Regions from separate parts of the Mesorhizobium sp. CA10 genome, predicted to be linked through region 1. Evidence: predicted binding sites of a transcription regulator. Region 1 holds the regulator's gene; the other holds the start of a gene.
The links. The regulator PhoB, encoded in region 1, activates phosphate uptake and scavenging genes when phosphate is short. The targets are predictions, from matches to a motif close to TGTCATNNANCTGTCAT.
Positions count from the first base shown of each region.

Region 2: the regulator PhoB is predicted to act here: its motif matches at 5,297-5,313, upstream of LB535_RS11500 (RNA degradosome polyphosphate kinase).

Region 1 covers NZ_JAIUHV010000009.1:155,869-165,443, forward strand. The annotation lists gene LB535_RS19725 (ATP-binding cassette domain-containing protein) at 1-23, opposite strand, end outside; gene LB535_RS19730 (sugar ABC transporter permease) at 40-1,392, opposite strand; gene xylF (D-xylose ABC transporter substrate-binding protein) at 1,625-2,665, opposite strand; gene LB535_RS19740 (ROK family protein) at 2,935-4,176, shown strand; gene phoB (phosphate regulon transcriptional regulator PhoB) at 4,498-5,187, opposite strand; gene phoU (phosphate signaling complex protein PhoU) at 5,204-5,911, opposite strand; gene pstB (phosphate ABC transporter ATP-binding protein PstB) at 5,932-6,735, opposite strand; gene pstA (phosphate ABC transporter permease PstA) at 6,732-7,583, opposite strand; gene pstC (phosphate ABC transporter permease subunit PstC) at 7,587-8,573, opposite strand; gene pstS (phosphate ABC transporter substrate-binding protein PstS) at 8,638-9,575, opposite strand, start outside.
Region 2 covers NZ_JAIUHV010000004.1:230,384-239,958, reverse strand. The annotation lists gene LB535_RS11515 (DoxX family protein) at 458-874, shown strand; gene LB535_RS11510 (DoxX family protein) at 985-1,407, shown strand; gene ppx (exopolyphosphatase) at 1,412-2,947, opposite strand; gene LB535_RS11500 (RNA degradosome polyphosphate kinase) at 2,944-5,139, opposite strand; gene LB535_RS11495 (zinc-finger domain-containing protein) at 5,392-5,637, shown strand; gene LB535_RS11490 (FAD-dependent monooxygenase) at 5,653-6,885, shown strand; gene LB535_RS11485 (TIGR02117 family protein) at 6,981-7,652, opposite strand; gene LB535_RS11480 (amino acid ABC transporter ATP-binding protein) at 7,825-8,574, opposite strand; gene LB535_RS11475 (amino acid ABC transporter permease) at 8,643-9,575, opposite strand, start outside.

The DNA.
Region 1 (9,575 bases):
GCGGGAGACGATTTTTCAGCCATGGTCCTTCTCCTGCTATCAGACGCGCTTGCGATAGAGAGTGTCGAGCCACACCGCGACGACCAGCACGTAGCCCACGACGATACTCTGCAGCGGTGAATCGACGCCGAGCAGCACCATGCCGGATTGCAGCGACTGCATCAGCAATGCGCCCAGCATGGCACCGAGCACGGTTCCGGAACCGCCTGCGAGCGACGTGCCGCCGATGACCGCTGCGGCGATGACCAGCAGTTCATCCAGCGTCCCCAGCGCGTTTGTCGAGGAGTTCTGCCTGGCCGACGAGATCGCCGCCGCGATCGTCGCCAGCACGCCCATGATCATGAACACCTTCATGGTGATCCAGCGCGTGTTGATGCCGGCAAGATTGGCGGCTTCCGGATTGCCGCCGATGGCAAAGACGTAGCGGCCGAATCTAGTGCGCTTGGTGACGAAGGTCATGATCAGGCCGACGGCGACCGCCATCAGGACCGGAATGGCGATACCGTGCGCGATGAACAGCCCGCCTTCGGGCACGGTGATGTTGTTGGCGGCGGCGTAGCGGTTCACGATGCCGACCGGCCACGGATAGGAGTTGGCGAGCCACACCGCGCCCAGGATGACCGCGCAGGTAACCGTGGCGAGCAGCGTCTCGGCCCAGACCGGACGCAGGGGGAAGCGGAAGCGCTTGCGCTGCACGCGGCCGTTGAAATGCATGAAGATAACCGCCAGGCAGGCGACGATGCCGACGGCCCAGCTCCATCTGGCGCCGATCGAGCCCGCCGGGCCGCCACCCATCAACTGGAACGTGGCGTCGAGCGGCGCAACGGTCTGGCCGCTGGTGACCCACCAGGCAGCGCCCCGCCATACCAGCAATCCGCCCAGCGTGACGATGAAGGCCGGCACTTCGAGATAGGCGATGACGAAGCCCTGGAAGGCGCCGATGATGAGGCCGAGCGCCAGGCCGATGAGCAACGCCAGAACCCAGATCCAGGGATTTCCCAGTTCAAGCCCGACGAAGCGAACTAGGAAATGCACCTGGGCAAAGCCCATGACCATGCCGATCAGCCCTTCGGCCGACCCGACCGACAGGTCGATGTTGCGCATGACGATGACCAGCACCATGCCGGAGGCCATGATCGCCACGGCCGAAGACTGAACCGACAGGTTCCAGAGATTGCGCGGCGTCAGGAACGTGCGGCTGTCGAAGTCGAGCGGGTTGACGCCAAGCCGCAGGCTGGAAATCACATGCAGCCCGATCCAGATCAGGAGCAGCGCGCCGATCATGCCCAGCATGCGGGTGTCGAGCTCGGTCGCCTTCAGGAATCGGGCGACGGCGCCGAGTTCCGACGCGCGCGCGGTGTCCGCCGGTTGGGTAGACGTCGTGTCGGTCATGATTTCCTCCCACCGGCTTGCCGTCTGGCGCGGATGCCGGAACTCAGCCTAGAAGCTATCCGCCTGAGGCAGAACGGCAAAATCTTTTGAGAAAACGCCACGGCTTTAGAGCAATCCCAGGAAAAGTGCGTAGCGGTTTTCCGTCCGGGATTGCGGCAACAAAAACCAGGAGCGGTTCATTGAACCGCTCCTGGCCGCGGCGCAGGTATTTTTGATCGAACGTCGGCAAGGCTCAGTTGCAGACCTGGACGCTGCCGGCGGGCACGCCCGCGCAGACCTCGTCCTTCTTGATCCAACCGGCGTCGATGACGACGTTGAGGTTGTCCTTGGTGATCGCGACCGGCTTCAGGAACAGCGACTTGACGGTGTTGCCGCCGGGCGTCGTGAAGTCCTTGGCGCCGGCGATGTCGCCCATCTTCTTGCCGTCGGCGAGCTGCGAGGCGATCTCGGCGGCGTTCTTGCCGAGCTCGCGCGCGTCTTTCCACACCGACACGGTCTGCGTGCCGAGCGCGATGCGGTTGAGCGCCGCGTGGTCGCCGTCCTGGCCCGAGACCGGAACGGTGCCGGCCAGCCCCTGCGCCGTCAGCGCCGCGACGACGCCGCCGGCGGTGCCGTCATTGGCAGCCACGACCGCGTCGACCTTGTTGTCGTTGGCGGTCAGGAACTGCTCCATGTTCTTCTGCGCGTTGGCCGGCAGCCAGCCGTCCGTGTAGGCCTCGCCGACATTCTTGATCTTGCCGCTGTCGATGGCGTCCTTCAGGACTTCCATGGAGCCCGCGAACAGGAAGTCGGCGTTCGGATCGGAGCCCGAGCCCTTGATGAAGACATAGTTGCCTTCCGGCTTGGCCTTGAACACCTCGCGGGCCTGCATGCGCCCGACTTCCTTGTTGTCGAAGGTCAGGTAGAACACGTCCTTGTTCTCAATCAGGCGGTCGTAGCCGACGACCGGGATTCCTTCATCGAGCGCCTTCTGCACCGCCGGGCCGATCGCCGAGGCATCCTGCGCCAGGATGATCAGCGCGTTGGCGCCCTGCGAGATCAGGCTTTCGACGTCGGTCAGCTGCTTGCCCGGATTGGACTGCGCGTCGGCCGAGATATACTTGTCTCCCGCGGCCTCGATGGCGGCCTTCATCGCTGCTTCGTCGGTCTTCCAGCGCTCTTCCTGGAAATTCGACCACGACACGCCGATCACCTTGTCCTTCGCCTCGGCGACGGACGCCAGCGTCAGCGACATGGCAACGCCCGCCAGAATGGCGGCTGCAAATTTCTTCATGATATCCTCCCTGCGCCCGTGCGGCGCGACCCAGACTGGCCCGAAGGCCGGCACAGAGGCTTTTTTTTCGAGCCTCAAAAAAATAGTGGTCCAGCACAACAGCGCTGTCAACCGAGATTCTGATGGGTTTTGATGGGCTCAGGCATTTTTTTCGGCATCCGCAATAAATAATGACATGGCCCCTGGCTTCTGCCACAATCCCTAGCGTGTCAGCGACAGGCCATGGCATTATCACAAGGCCGCGATGACCGGGGAGGACGTGCGAAACGATGTCGGTCGGAATCCGCCATGACGATTTGCGCCGGCGCAATCGCGCCATGGTGATTTCGGCGGTACGCCGCGCCGGTCAGCCATCACGGACCGAAATTGCCGCCACCACCGGGCTCAGCCACTCGACCATTTCGGCGATCTCCGCCGACCTGATCCAAGAGGGCATTCTCACCGAAAGCAAGGCCAGCGAGCCGACGGCGTTGAAGCGCGGCCGGCCGCAGATCGGCCTGGCGCTGAACCCTGAAGCCGCCGCGGTGCTGACCGTGGTGTTGTCGCTGAACTTCCTGTCGGTCGCCGTGATCGATTATGCCGGCCAGGTTGTTGCCGAGGAGCAGCAGCGCCTGGACACGCTTGTCATGCCCCGCGACGAGCTGATCGGCGAATGCGTGGCGATCGTGCGGCGCCGGCTGCAGGATCCCGACCTCGACATTGGCAGCGTCGCCCGCATCGCCATGGGCATTCAGGGCATCACTGATTCTAATGCACGCGCCATGCTGTGGTCGCCGATAACGCCGCTGACCGACATTCCTTTCGCCGACATTCTCGAGAAGGAATTCGGCATCTCCGCCACCATGGAGAATGACTGCAACATGATGGCGGTGGCGCTGCAATGGCGCGACCCGGAGCGCTATCGTGACGACTTCATCGCCATCCTGTTGTCGCACGGCATCGGCATGGGTCTCGTGCTCAAGGGTGCGCTGTTCACCGGCACGCATTCCTCCGGCGGCGAGTTCGGCCACATGATCCACCGCCCGGGCGGGGCGCTTTGCCGCTGCGGCCGCCGCGGCTGCGTCGAGGCCTATGCCGGCAATTACGCGATCTGGCGCAGCGCCATGAAAATGAGCGAGGACGCCGAGCCGGTCGACGTCGGCGACGCCGACATGCGGGCCCTTGCCGCGAAGGCGCGCGAGAGGGACGGCCCCGAACGGGAGGCTTATCGCCGGGCCGGCGAAGCGCTTGGTTTCGGTCTCGGCAGCCTGTTCGCCCTCATCGACCCGGCGCCTGTCGCCATGGTCGGCGTCAGCGCGGCCGCCTTCGACCTGATCGAGCCGGCGCTGCGCGAGGCGATCGCCCAGACGGCCGGCGGCCAGCACTCCGAATCGATCTCCTTCGACACCGAGCCGAACGAACTGCCGCTGATCCGCGAAGGCTGCGCCATGCGCGCGCTGACCTTCGTCGACCAGGAGATTTTCGCGCCCGGAGGCCAAGCAAGAGTGGGGACGGGAAAGAACGTGGCCTGAGGCAGCCTTGAAGAGGTCCGGGGACAGCAGCAGACGCTTGAAATTAGCGAAGGCCCCGCAGCTTCGTCATTCCAGGGCGGAGCAGGAGCGAAGCTTCGTCGCGGAGACCCTGGAATCCATGCCGCTACCTCACGCGTCGAGCGCAGCGGCACAGAATTCTGGACTGTCGCAACGCATCGACATCACGGAATGGATCCTCGGGTCTGCGCGCGTCGCTGCGCCCCTTGCTCCGCCCGTGGATGACGAAGCACAAGCGTCCCGGGTGCCCACCAGCTTGGATGTTGGAAGTGCTTGGCCCGTCAGGACTTCGGCGCCCTGAGCCTAATCTTCCCTGATCGCATAACCCGCCCCACGGATGGTGCGGATGACATCCGGCATGCGGCCGTTGTTGACGGCTTTGCGCAGGCGGCCGACATGCACGTCGACGGTGCGCTCGTCGATATAGATCGTCTCGCCCCAGACATTGTCGAGCAGCTGGCTGCGCGAGAACACGCGGCCGGGGTGGCGCATCATGAATTCGAGCAGGCGGAACTCGGTCGGGCCGAGCCTGATCTCGCTCTTCTTGCGGTAGACGCGGTGCGACTCGCGGTCGAGCACGATGTCGCCGACCTTGAGCACGCTGGACAGCACCTCCGGCTTGGCGCGGCGCAGCAGCGCCTTGACGCGCGCCATGAACTCCGGCGTCGAGAACGGCTTGACCAGATAGTCGTCGGCGCCGGTCGAGAGGCCGCGCACACGGTCGCTTTCCTCGCCCCGCGCCGTCAGCATGATGATCGGCAGCCGCTCGGTCTCGGGCCGCATCCTGAGGCGCCGGCAGAGCTCGATGCCGGAAACCGCCGGCACCATCCAGTCGAGCACGAGCAGGTCGGGAACGTTCTCCTGAAGGCGGATTTCGGCCTCGTCGCCGCGGGTCACCACTTCGACCTGGTAACCCTCGGATTCGAGATTGTAGCGGAGCAGCACCCCAAGCGGCTCCTCGTCCTCCACCACCATGATGCGTGGCGCGATCATTGGCAGATACCCTTCGTCAGGCCGCCGGCGCCGACATTGTCGTCTCGTCCTGCTTGGGACGATTCGCGGGCAATTGCGTGCCGGTCAGCACATAATAGGCGTTCTCGGCGATGTTGGTCACATGGTCGCCGATGCGCTCGAGATTCTTGGCGCAGAACAGAAGATGCGTGCAGGCGGTGATGTTGCGCGGGTCTTCCATCATGTAGGTCAGGAGCTCCCGGAAGACGGATGTGTATTTGACGTCGATGCGCTCGTCGTCGTTGCGAAGCTTGGCCAGCGCCGTGGCGTCGCCCACCGTATATTCCTGGATCACGGCTTGGACCTGGATCAGCACCAGCTGGGCCATGGAATCGATCGAGTGCGTGAGGTCGCGCGGCGCGGCGCTGACGCCGACCGAACCGACGCGCTTGGCGATGTTCTTGGCGAGATCGCCGATGCGTTCGAGGTCGCCCGCCATGCGGATCGAGCCGACCACGTTGCGAAGGTCGTCGGCCATCGGCTGGCGCTTGGCGATCAGCGTGATGGCGCGGTCGTCGAGCTCGCGCTGGCGCGCGTCCATGATGGCATCGTCGGAAACGACACGCTGCGCCATGGCATTGTCGGTCTCAAGCAGGGCCTTGGTCGAAGCGCCGACCATGGAGGCGGCGAGATCGCCCATGTCGTTGATGAGCCGGCTGATCTGCCTCAGATCCTCGTCGAAGGAAGCGACGGTATGTTCGGCCATGATGATGTCCTCGTATGAGCTCAGCCGAAGCGGCCGGTGATGTAGTCCTGCGTGCGCTTTTCGCGGGGCGAGGTGAAGATCTTCTCGGTCCGGTCGAACTCCACCAGCTCGCCCAGATACATGAACGCCGTCTGCCGCGACACGCGCGCCGCCTGCTGCATGTTGTGGGTGACGATGACGATCGTGTAGTCGGCCTGCAGCTCGTCGATCAGTTCCTCGATCTTGGCGGTCGACAGCGGATCGAGCGCCGAGGCCGGCTCGTCGAGCAGGATGACCTCGGGCTTCACCGCAACGGTACGGGCGATGCACAGGCGCTGCTGCTGGCCGCCCGAGAGGCTGAGGCCGCTGGCGTTGAGCTTGTCCTTGACCTCGTTCCAGAGTGCTGCGCGCTTCAGCGCCTGCTCGACGCGGCTGTCCATCTCGGCCTTGCTGATCTTCTCATAGAGCCTGACGCCGAAAGCGATGTTCTCGTAGATCGACATCGGGAACGGCGTCGGCTTCTGGAACACCATGCCGATCTTGGTGCGCAGCAGGTTGAGGTCCTGCGAGCGGTCGAGGATGTTCTTGCCGTCGAGCAGCACCTGGCCCTCGGCGCTCTGTTTCGGATAGAGCTCGTAGATGCGGTTGAGCACGCGCAGCAGCGTCGACTTCCCGCAGCCCGACGGGCCGATGAATGCGGTCACGCTGCGCTCGGGCAGGGACAGGTTGATGTCCTTCAGCGCCTTCGACTGGCCATAGTAGAAATTGAGGTTCTTGACCTCGATCTTGGCCTTCTCGACGGTCGTGTCGGCTGCGTTCAGGTCGGTGGACAACATCGGTTTCATCTGTCCTCTCTGCGTCCGGTTAGGCTGCGGGCGATGATGCTCAGCCCGAGAACCGTCAGGGTGATTATGAGAGCGCCCGTCCAGGCCAGTTGCTGCCATTCCTCGTAAGGGCTGAGAGCGAACTGGAAGATGGTTACCGGCAGGCTGGCCATCGGCGCATTGAGATTGCTCGACCAGAACTGGTTGTTGAGCGCGGTGAAGAGAAGCGGCGCCGTCTCGCCGGAGATGCGGGCGATCGCCAAAAGGATGCCGGTGACGATGCCGGAGAGCGCCGCGCGATAGGCAACCGAGCGGATCACCACCCAGCGCGGTGCTCCGATGGCGGTGCCTGCTTCGCGCAGCGCGTTGGGCACAAGGTTCAGCATGTCCTCGGTGGTGCGCACCACGACGGGGATCACCAGGATCGACAGCGCGACCGCGCCGGCAATCGCCGAGAAGTGCCCCATCGGTCGGACCATCAGCTCGTAGACGAACAGGCCGATGATGATCGACGGCGCCGACAAGAGGATGTCGTTGATGAAGCGCACCACCGTCGTGAGCTTCGAGAAGCGTCCGTATTCGGCCATGTAGGTGCCGGCCAGCACGCCGATCGGCGTGCCGACGATGATACCGATGATCGTCATGACGATGCTGCCGTAGATGGCATTGAGCAGGCCGCCGGCATCGCCGGGCGGCGGCGTCATTTCTGTGAATACCGAAAGCGACACCCCGGAAAGCCCCTTGTAGAGCAGGGCGCCGAGAATCAGCGCCAGCCAGGCCAGCCCGATGCCCGCCGCGACGACGCACAGCGTCATCATCACGGCATTCTTGCGCTTGCGACTTTGGTGAAGCGATGCGGCAGTCGACATCGGTCAGGCTCCCGTGCGGCTATCGATGCGCAACAGCATGTAGCGTGCGAGCGCGAGGATGATGAAGGTGATGATGAACAGGATCAGGCCGAGCGATACCAGCGAGGATGTATAGAGGTTGCCATCGGCTTCGGTGAATTCGTTGGCGATGGTCGCCGAGATCGTCGTGCCCGGCGCAAACAGCGAGGCGCTGATGCGGTGCGCGTTGCCGATGACGAAGGTGACGGCCATCGTCTCGCCGAGCGCGCGGCCGAGGCCGAGCATGACGCCGCCCATGATGCCGACGCGGGTATAGGGGATGGTCACGCGCCGGGTCACTTCCCAGGTCGTGCAGCCGATGCCGTAGGCCGATTCCTTCAGCACCGCCGGCACCGTGTCGAATACGTCCTTGGTGATCGAGGTGATGAAAGGCAGCACCATGATAGCGAGGATCAGCGACGAGGTCAGCAAGCCGATGCCGTAGGGCGGACCGGCAAACAGGCTGTCGAGGCCGGGGATGCCTTTGAACAGCCAGATGATGAAGGGCTGGACCGTCGTCTGCAGGAACGGCGCGAAGACGAACAGGCCCCAGATGCCGTAGATGATCGAGGGAATGCCGGCGAGCAGCTCGACCGCGATGCCGATCGGACGCCTGAGCGGGCGCGGGCAAAGCTCGGTCAGGAAGACGGCGATGCCGATGCCGATCGGCACGGCGATGAGAATGGCGATGGCCGAGGTGACGATGGTGCCGTAGATGGGCGCAAGCGCGCCGAAATTCTCAGTAACCGGGTTCCAGGATTCGGTGGTCAGGAAGGAGAAGCCGAACTTCGACAGCGCCTCCCACGATCCGGCGACCAGCGATATCGCGACCCCGCCGAGCAAAACGAGCACGAGCATGGCGGAAAGGCGCGTCGCCGTCCGGAAAACCATGTCGGTGACGGCGAAGCGGCGCACCGTCGCTTCTCTGGTCCGCAGGGCGGACGATGTCGCGGCTTCGGAAACGGCTGTCATTTAGCCCCTCGCATTTCGAAAGAGACAGGAGGGCGCCGCAGACGCCCTCCTTATTTTGCGGGAATTACATGCCGGAGTAGAGCGGCTTGCCGTTCGCGTCGACGATGTCCTTGCTCCACATTTCCTCGACGCTCTTCACGACCGCGTCGGGCATCGGAACATAGTCCAGCCCGGCGGCCAGCTCGTCGCCCTTGGCATAAGACCAGGCGAAGAACTTGAGCGCTTCGGTCGTCGCCGCGGCGTCGTCGGGCTTCTTGTAGACGAGGATCCAGGTGGCCGAGGTCATCGGCCAGGATTCGGCGCCGGCCTGGTTGGCCAGGATGACGCCGTAGCCCGGCTGCGAGTTCCAGTCGGCATTGGCGGCAGCGGCCGAGAACGCGGCGGCGGTCGGCTCGACCTTCTTGCCGTCCTTGTTGATCAAGTCGGTGTAGGTCAGCTTGTTCTGCTTGGCATAGGCATATTCGACATAGCCGATCGCGCCGCCGGTCTGCGACACGTTGTTGGCAACGCCTTCATTGCCCTTGGCGCCGATGCCCACCGGCCACTCGAGCGCGGTGTTGACGCCGACCTTCGACTTCCAGTCGGCGCTGACGTCGGCCAGGTAGTAGCTGAAGTTGAAGGTGGTGCCCGAGCCGTCCGAACGGTGGACGACGGCGATCGCCTGGTCGGGCAGCTTGACGTCGGGGTTGAGCTTCTTGATTGCTTCGTCGTTCCAGTTGGTGATCTTGCCGGCGAAGATGTCGGCGAGCGTCGGACCGTCGAGCACCAGCTCGCCCGGCTTGACGCCTTCGAGGTTGACGACCGGAACGATGCCGCCCATCACCATCGGGAACTGCGCGAGCCCGGTGGAGTTGAGATCCTCGCCTTTCAGCGGCGCGTCCGAAGCGCCGAAGGTCACGGTCTTGGCCTTGATTTGCTTGATGCCGCCGCCGGAGCCGATCGACTGATAGTTGAGACCGATGCCGGTCTCCTTCTTGTAGGCGTCGGCCCACTTCGCGTAGA
Region 2 (9,575 bases), on a different contig from region 1:
AGCGAGGCTGTTATAGGCTGCTGCAGCCTCGCGATGTCGTCATTCCAGGGCGAAGCAGCCGCGAAGCGGCGTCGCGAAGACCCTGGAATCCATGCCGTTACTTCAGTCGAAGGACATAGCGGCGCAGATCCTCCGCTGCTTGCGGCTACTTTGAGGTCACGGCATGGATCCTCGGGTCTGCGCGCGTCGCTTCGCTCCTTGCTCCGCCCGTGGATGACGACATCATGAGCGTCTCGGCAAATCTCCGAAGCCAGCGCTCGCAAACTTCGGACCGACGGCCCGTTTTGCGGCAGCAGAATTTACCAGGATAGCCCAATCCCGCGACACGATTTTTGCGCGCGACCGCCAATCCCGAAAACATGCATCCTGTGAACAATGTGTCGCCACATAGGCGGCTTTGGTGAACAGTCACTGTCGTCTATCTGACGGACTATTCAACCCCGTTCGGAGAACCGCCATGTCCATCAACTCTTCCGTCGCCGGCACCGCGTCCAACAGTTCCACCACGATCCTCCTGGGCCGCATTCTGCTCGCCGTCATCTTCCTGCTTTCCGGCTTCGGCAAGCTCACCGCGATTTCCGGTACTGCCGGCTATTTCGGCGCTCTCGGCCTGCCGATGCCAACCGTAACCGCCGTCCTGGTCGGCCTGATCGAGCTGCTGGGCGGCCTTGCCATTCTCGTCGGCTTCCAGACCCGGATCGCCGCCTGGGTGCTCGCCATCTTCACGATCGCTACCGGGCTGGTCGCGCACACCGGCTGGGCCGACCAGATGCAAATGATCCAGTTCCTCAAGAACCTCGCCATCACCGGCGGCTTCATCCTGCTCGCCTCTTCCGGGGCCGGCGCTTACTCGATCGACGCCAAGCGCGGCTAATTTTTTCCTCTCAGACTGCCAATGGAAGCGGCGCGGAATTTTCCGCGCCGCTTTTTCGTTTTTCCAATTGCAGGCGTAGACTGCATCGGCAGACGGCAAGGAGTTGGCCCATGGCCCGCAACGCACTGCTTCTGGTCTCGCGGCTCCTTCTTGCCGCGCTGTTCGTACCGTCGGGCTTCCAGGCGCTCACCAATATCGCCGGCACGACCAGTTACTTCGCTGGCCTCGGCCTGCCGCTGCCGACCTTGGCGGCATGGGGCACAGGCCTGTTCGAGTTGATCGCCGGGCTGTTGGTCCTCGTCGGTTTCCAGACGCGGATCGTGGCGCTGCTGCTTGCCGCCTTCAGCATAGCCGCCGGTTTCATCGGCCATTACGGCCAGGGCGCGGACGACGCCACACTGGCCTTCATGCACAAGCAGATGCTGATGAAGGACATCGCCATTGCCGGCGGCTTTCTGGCGCTGGCCATGGCCGGCGCCGGCGCATGGTCGGCGGACGGGCGTGGCTTCGGATTCGGCGCCGACGTCACTTGATCCGTTACTTCACCGAGACGCTCGGCCCGCCCTCGACCGCGAGCACCAGGCGGCGGTTGGTGATACGCGCCAGTTGCGCCAGCCGGCCGGCCGGGCGCTCACCATAGAGGTCGGAAAGCGAGGCCGGCAGCACCAGCGCGAGCGCTCCGTTGCCGCGGCTTTCCCACTTCAGCCTCGGCATGACGCCCGGCATTGCCGCTGTGAGGAGATAGACCACACGCATCATCGCCGCCAGCACGCGGGCGCGTTCCAGAAGGCGCGGCGGCGCCAACGCCTTGATCTCGGGAGCGATGCCGTCGTTGAAGATGCCGTCATGGCGATAGGCGTTGGCCAGGGCCAGATAGGCGCGGCCGGGATGATCGACGCCGATGAAGGAGGCATGCGCGATGATGTTGAGCGACTGCCTGCCGCGATATTCAGGGTGTGCGCGCCAGCCGATATCGGCGAGCAGGCAGGCGGCATGACGGTAGCGCGCCTCGTCTTCGGTCTCGTCAATGCCGAAGGCCTTGAACGCCTTCCCGGTCCATTCGACCAGATCATGTGCGTGATGCACCGAGCGCGAGCGCAATAGCGCCAGTTCCTCGGCGGCCGAGATCAGCGGGTCGGCCTTCTGCTCGGCGGCGTCGAGCAGCGAGTAGAGGAAACCCTCGCGCACGCCCTGCGCCGAGACGACGATCTTCGACGGCTGCATGGCCGACATGATCTCCTGCAGCACGACGGCGCCGTAGGGTAAGAGCGAGCGGCGGTTCTTGGAAACGCCCTCGATACCGCGCACCTTCTCGACCTCGCCCCTCGCCACCTGCTTCAGGAAGGTCTGCGCGCTGTCGGCCGAAATCTCGTAGTGATGCATGACGCCGAGCGGATAGTTGGTCATTTCCATGTGCAGCCTGGCGAGGTTTCGCCAGGTGCCGCCGACGGCATAGAAGACCCTGCCCTGCCCGCCCTTGAGCAGCTTTGCCCGCGCCAGCTCCTGGCGCGCGATCTTCTGCGCCTGGACAAGCGAGTTCTTCGCCATATCCTGCAGGCGCAGGCCGCCAAGCGGCAGCGTGATGCCGTCGCCGATCGCCTCGCGATTGATATCGATCAGCTCGAGGCTGCCGCCGCCAAGGTCGCCGGCGATGCCGTTGGCCGGATGAAAGCCGGAAATGACGCCGAGCGCCGAATAATAGGCCTCCTGGCGGCCGGTGAGCACACGGATCTCGGTCTTCAGCACGTCCTCGGCGCGGTGGATGAAATCGGGGCCGTTGCCCGCCTCGCGCGCCGCGGCTGTCGCCAGCACATACATGTGCTCGGCGCCCGCCTGGTCCGAGAGCGCGCGGAACCGGCGGAATTCCTCCATCGAGCGCGTCACCGCCTCGGGGTCGAGCTTGCCCGTCGAAACGATGCCGCGGCCGAGGCCCGCCAGCATTTTCTCGTTGAACAGGAGCGTGGGCGAGCGCGCCAGCCCCTCATAGACGACAAGGCGAATCGAGTTCGATCCGATGTCGATGATCGACAGCGGCCGCCGGTCCTGAAGCCGGCCCTGGGAAACTGCAGTCACGCGGCGCTGTTCTTCTTGCGGCGCTTGAACTGGGCAATGCGCTTGGGCGCATGCGATTTCAGCGCGTCACCCCGCCCGGAGAGGCTCGGATTGGTCATGAAATATTCCTGCGCGTTGAACGGCTCCTCGCCCTCCTCCAGCACAACGCGCCGGGAGGTGCCGTCAGCCAATACGTCGAAACTTTGCTGGTTGTCCATGATGTTGCCCAGCATGATCTGGCCAAGCACCTGTTCATGCACAGTTGGATTGGTGATCGGCACCAGGGTCTCGACGCGGCGGTCGAGATTGCGCGGCATCATGTCGGCCGACGAGATGTAGACGACCGCCTCGTCGGACGGCAGGCCGTGGCCGTTGCCGAAGCAGAAGATGCGGCTGTGCTCGAGAAAGCGGCCGACGATCGATTTCACCCTGATGTTCTCGGAAAGACCCGGCACCTGCGGCCGCAGACAACAGATGCCGCGCACGACGAGGTCGACCTCGACGCCGGCGCGGCTGGCGTCGTAAAGCGCGTCGATGACGGTCGGATCGACCAGCGCGTTCATCTTCATCCAGATGCGCGCCGGTCGGCCGTCGCGGGCATGAACGATCTCGTCCGAGATGTGTTTCAGGATGCGCTTGCGCAGCGTGAAGGGCGATACGGCAAGGCGCATCTCCTCGGCGGGCTCGGCATAACCGGTGATGAAATTGAAGAGCTGCGCGACATCGCGCGCGATCGTCGGGTCGGTGGTGAAGAAGGACAGGTCGGTGTAGATACGGGCGGTAACCGGGTGGTAGTTGCCGGTGCCGAGATGCACGTAGTTGCGCAGCCGGCCATCCTCGCGGCGCACGATCAAAGACATCTTGGCGTGGGTCTTCAGCTCCAGGAAGCCGAACACGACCTGCACACCGGCGCGCTCGAGGTCGCGCGCCCAGCGGATGTTGGCTTCCTCGTCGAAGCGCGCCTTGAGCTCGACAAGTGCCGTGACCGACTTACCGGCCTCGGCGGCGTCGATCAGCGCGCGCACGATCGGGCTGTCGTTAGAGGTGCGGTAGAGCGTCTGCTTGATCGCCACCACTTCCGGGTCGGCGGCGGCCTGGCGCAGGAACTGCACCACCACGTCGAAGGACTCGTAGGGGTGGTGGACGACGATGTCTTTCTCGCGGATGGCGGCGAAGCAGTCGCCGCCATGCTCGCGGATGCGCTCGGGAAAGCGCGGATTGTAGGGGGTGAATTTGAGGTCGTCGCGCGGAATGGCGACGATCTCGGAGATCTGGTTGAGCGCCAGCGGGCCGGTGAGCACGCTGATGCGGCTCGACGACACGCCGAGCTCGCCGGCGACGAAGTCCCGCAACGCGGCCGGCATCAGCGTGTCGAATTCGATGCGGATCACCGAGCCGCGGCGGCGCCGCTTCAGCGCCGTTTCGAACAGGCGCACCAGGTCCTCCGACTCTTCCTCGACCTCGATGTCGCTGTCGCGGATGATGCGGAACGTGCCGGAGCCCTTGACCTCGTAGCCGGGGAAAAGCTTGCCGATATAGATGCCGACCACTTCCTCCAGCGGAATGAAGCGGACATGGTTCTTGCGGTCGGGCAGGCGGATGAAACGCCTGAGCGCCACCGGCAGGCGCAGCAGCGCGCTCATCTCCTCGCCATTCTTGCGATGGCGCAATTGCAGGGCGATGGAAAAGCCGAGATTGGGGATGAACGGAAACGGATGCGCCGGGTCGATCGACAGCGGCGTCAGCACCGGGAAAACCTGTTCCTGGAAATGCTCCTCCAACCAGGCCTTCTCATCCTTGGTCAGCGCGTCGCGGGTGATGCTCTCGATGCCTTCCTTGTTGAGCAGCGTCATCAGCGCCGAGAGGCTCTTCTGCTGGTCTTCCTGAAGGCGCTCGACCTCCCGCAGCAATTGTTCCAGCTGCTGTTCGGGCGTGCGGCCGTCCGGGCTCTTCAGCGCGATGCCCTCGCGGACCTGGCCGGCAAGGCCGGCGACGCGGACCATGAAGAACTCGTCGAGATTGGCGGCCGAGATCGACAGGAAGCGGACGCGCTCGAGCAGCGGATGATGCTCGTTCAGCGATTCCTCCAGCACGCGGCGGTTGAATTGCAGCCAGGAGAATTCGCGGTTGACGAAACGATCGGGATTGCCGCCGTCGGGGCTTGCCGCCTCGACGGTGATGAACTCGCTCTGCACAGGCTTCAGTTCGTTCATGGTTTCCTGCTCTTGCCCGCAACCGTTCCCAGGAGGCGCCGCATACTGCCGTTAAACGACGCTCTAGCATGTCTTTATGACGCATGATCGTCACGGAATCGCTCCGGCACCGGCCCCATGCGCTTAACCGGCTCAACTTATCCTCTGCCAGCCTTTTGCGACAGTTTGATTTCATCGATCTTGCAAACTGGCCTGTTATGCTCCAGATGCAAACTGGTCACACCCACTGGCCGAACCCAATTGGAGACGACGATGGCAGGCGGCAGCATTCCCCATTTCCAGAACGACGCGGGCCATCCGGTCATCGAGATCGGCGTCAAGGAATTCATGTGCACCGGCGCCAACCCGCCCTTCGACCATCCGCATGTGTTCCTCGACATGGGCGACGACAATGAAAAGGTCTGCCCTTACTGCTCGACGCTCTACCGCTATTCACCGTCGCTGAAGGCGACGGAAACGCAGCCGGCCGGCTGCCTCTATGTCGACCAGGCCGCCTGATCGTCCCGATCAACCATGACTGAAATAAGGTCCCGGCAGATCGTCATCGCCGGGGCTGGCATTGCCGGGCTCGTGGCGGCGCTTGCCTTTGCCGAGCGTGGCTTCCCGGTAACACTGTTCGAGCAGGCCAGGCAACTCGAAGCGGCCGGTGCCGGCCTTCAGCTTTCCCCCAACGCGACCCGGATCCTGCGGCGGCTCAGCGTGCTCGATCGCCTGCTGCCCAACGCGATCCGGCCGCGAGCGGTGGTGCTGAAGGACGCAAGGAGCCTGCGAGAGCTGGCGCGCGTGCCGCTTGGGGAAACCGCAGAAAAGCGCTGGGGTGCGCCCTATCTCGTGGCGCACCGCGCCGACCTGCAGGCGGCGCTGATGGCGGCGGTGGCGGAACGGCCCGGTATCGCGCTTGTCACCGGTGCGCGCGTTACCGGCTTTGCCGTCGACCCGCAAAGCGTTACCGCGAGGGTCGAGATCGACGGCAAGGCGACGGATGTCGCATGCGGTTTGCTGGTTGCAGCCGACGGCGTCTGGTCGTCGGTTCGCGCCAAGCTTGCCCGGACGGCCGGCTTTGCGGCAAGCCGCTTTTCGGGCGAACTCGCCTGGCGCGCGACGGTCCCGGCGGAAAGCGTCGCCGGCCAGGCTTTTATGCAAATCGGAGCCACCGACAGCGTCACCACTTTCCTGCATCCCGGCTTCCACATGGTCGCCTATCCGGTGAGCAAGGGCAGCGCCGTCAACCTTGCCGCCTTCACCAAGGGCGAGCGCATTGCTGAAGGCTGGTCCGGCCATGCCGACCCTGCGATTCTTTCGGCTGCCATGCGAGGCACGGCGGCAGCGCTGGCGGAGCTGGCGGCGCTTGCCGGGCCGTGGACAGCCTTCCCCATCCACACGGTCGCGCAGCGGCGCTGGACCATGGCGGAGGGAGTAGCACTGATCGGTGACGCCGCGCACGCCATGACGCCCTTCGCGGCGCAAGGCGCGGCCATGGGGATCGAGGATGCTGCGATGCTCGCCAATCTGGTCGCCGATTTTCCGGGCGATCCAGCTCGAGGCCTTGCCATCTGGGAAAATCTCAGACGCCCGCGCGTCGAGAAGGTGCTGAAACGCGGAGCGCTCAATCGGCTGGCCTGGCACGCCTGGGGACCGGTGGCGATCACACGCAATCTGGTGCTGGCGGCGCGACCGGCGGAAAAGCTCGCGGCGGACCTGGACTGGCTCTATGGGTGGGAGGAGCGGGAGGTTGTGCGGCGGTAGCGCGCCCGACGGCCGGACATGCTGGCGGCGCAGCGCTCCTCTGTCCTGCAGGACAGAGGAGGGCGCGAAGAAATGAGGCGCTCGCAAAAGCGCTGCTAATTATACAAGCTCAGCGACCAACCCAACGAGACCGGCAGAGGGTTCCACCATCCTGTGCGAAGGCCTGCAACGCGCAGTCCCGCGCCCGTCCACGTATTACAGCCAACCAGCGCGTTGAAATGGCCGTTGGCCTCGTAAAAACGGTCGAAAGTTGAATAGCCCGCATTTTCAATCGCCATCGGCCCGCCCGCCTCTCCCTGCCGGAAGCTTGCCGCGATATAGTCGAGCAGCGCCGAGAAATGTTCCTCATCGATGTCAAAACCGGCGACATCCGGATGCGGCTCAAGAATAGCCCCCGCAGCATCGACATGCATCACCGAGGCGTCGAGCGTAAGCGCCTTCAGCACCGGCATGGTCTTCAATTGCGACCAGGTCGGCGTCTCCAGATAGAAGGCGCGGCCGCCCCAGCCGAAGACGATGTAGCGCGCCTCCTGAGCCTCGATCGGCAGGCCGGTATCGGCGAGAAAGGCAAAGCGCCGGCGCACGCCGTCGTCGAGGGGCACGGCGATGTCGGTGTGGATCGGGTTCTTCAACACCAATATGTGCCGCGTCCCCTCGCCTTCGGCCCGTGCCGCCGGCCAGAACGGACGCGGCACCAGCGTGCCGAGCGCGGCGGCAAGCACCGCCGCTCCCAACAGCATCACCATATATCGCAGGACTCGTCTCATCGGGTGCGGTCGTTCCGTCTCGTCTGCGTCAACCCGAGGATAACCTGGACGATCAGGCTAGACGATTTCGCAGCGTCAACCAAAAATGAGCCGATCCTTGTCCGAGCGCCCGAATGCAAAAAAAGCCCGGCTGTTTCCAGCCGGGCTTCCGAAAATTTAGCGTCGCGCCCGCTCAGTGCAGGATCTGCGACAGGAAAAGCTTTGTGCGTTCATGGCGCGGATGGTCGAAGAATTCGGCCGGCGTGTTCTGCTCGACGATCTGGCCCTGATCCATGAAGATCACGCGGTTGGCGACTTTGCGGGCAAAGCCCATCTCGTGGGTGACGCAAAGCATGGTCATGCCCTCTTCCGCCAGCCCCACCATCGTCTCCAGCACTTCCTTGATCATTTCCGGGTCGAGCGCCGAGGTCGGCTCGTCGAACAGCATGATGCGCGGGTTCATGCACAGCGAGCGTGCGATCGCCACGCGCTGCTGCTGACCGCCGGAGAGCTGGCCCGGATATTTGTTGGCCTGTTCCGGTATCTTGACGCGCGTAAGGAAATGCATGGCGATTTCCTCGGCCTGCTTCTTCGGCATCTTGCGCACCCAGATCGGCGCCAGCGTGCAGTTCTCCAGGATGGTCAGATGTGGGAACAGGTTGAAATGCTGGAACACCATGCCGACCTCGCGGCGCACCTCGTCGATCTTCTTCAGATCGTTGGTGAGTTCCTTGCCGTCGACGATGATCTTGCCCTTCTGGTGCTCTTCCAGCCGGTTGATGCAGCGGATCATGGTCGACTTGCCGGAGCCGGACGGACCGCAGATAACGATGCGCTCGCCGCGCATCACCTTGAGGTTGATGTCCTTCAGCACATGGAACTCGCCATACCATTTGTGCATGCCGACGATGTCGATGGCGACATCGGTGGTGGAGATGTGCATCTTGGCGGCGTTGACCTTGATTTCTTCCGCGCTGACGGCGTTTTCGGTGGCCATAACCTGTTCCCTTTTTATCGTTTATAGCCGGTGTCGAGCCGGCGTTCGGTGTACATTGAATAGCGCGACATGCCGAAGCAGAACAGCCAGAAAACGAAGGCGGCAAAGATCAGGCCGGACCTCGCGGTCTGCGGGGTCGCCCAGTTGGCATCGGCGAAATTCTGCTTCACCACGCCGAGCAGGTCGAACATCGAGATGATCAGGACCAGGCTGGTGTCCTTGAACATGCCGATGAAGGTGTTGACGATGCCCGGAATGACCAGCTTGAGCGCCTGCGGCAGCACGATCAGGCTCATCTTCTGCCAGTAGCCGAGGCCGAGCGAATCGGCGCCCTCATACTGGCCCTTCGGGATTGCCTGCAAGCCGCCGCGAATCACTTCGGCCATATAGGCGGCGGCAAACAGCGACACACCGATTAACGCACGCAGATACTTGTCGAAGGTAACGCCCGCGGGCAGGAACAGCGGCAGCATGACGCTGGCGAAGAATAGCACCGTGATCAGCGGAATGCCGCGCACCGTCTCGATGAAGACGATACAAAGCCATTTGATGATCGACATCTTCGAACGGCGCCCGAGCGCCAGCACGATGCCCAAAGGCAGCGACACCGCAATGCCGACGAAGGAGAGGCTGAGCGTCACGAGGAGCCCGCCCCAGCGCGAGGTCTCGACAACCGGCAGGCCGAACACGCCGCCAAGCAGCAGGAAGAAGGCGACGATCGGCAGCGCTACGAACAACAGCACCGCATTCAATCCCTTGCGCGGCACGCGCGGGATCAGCATCGGCACCAACAGCGCCACGAACAGGATGGCGACCAGGATCGGCCGCCAGCGCTCCTCGATCGGATAGGTGCCGAACATGAACTGGCCGAACTTGGCGTTGACGAAAGCCCAGCAGGCACCAGTCCAGCCGTCGGGCTGGATGCCGCCTTGCGTGACGGTGGTGCA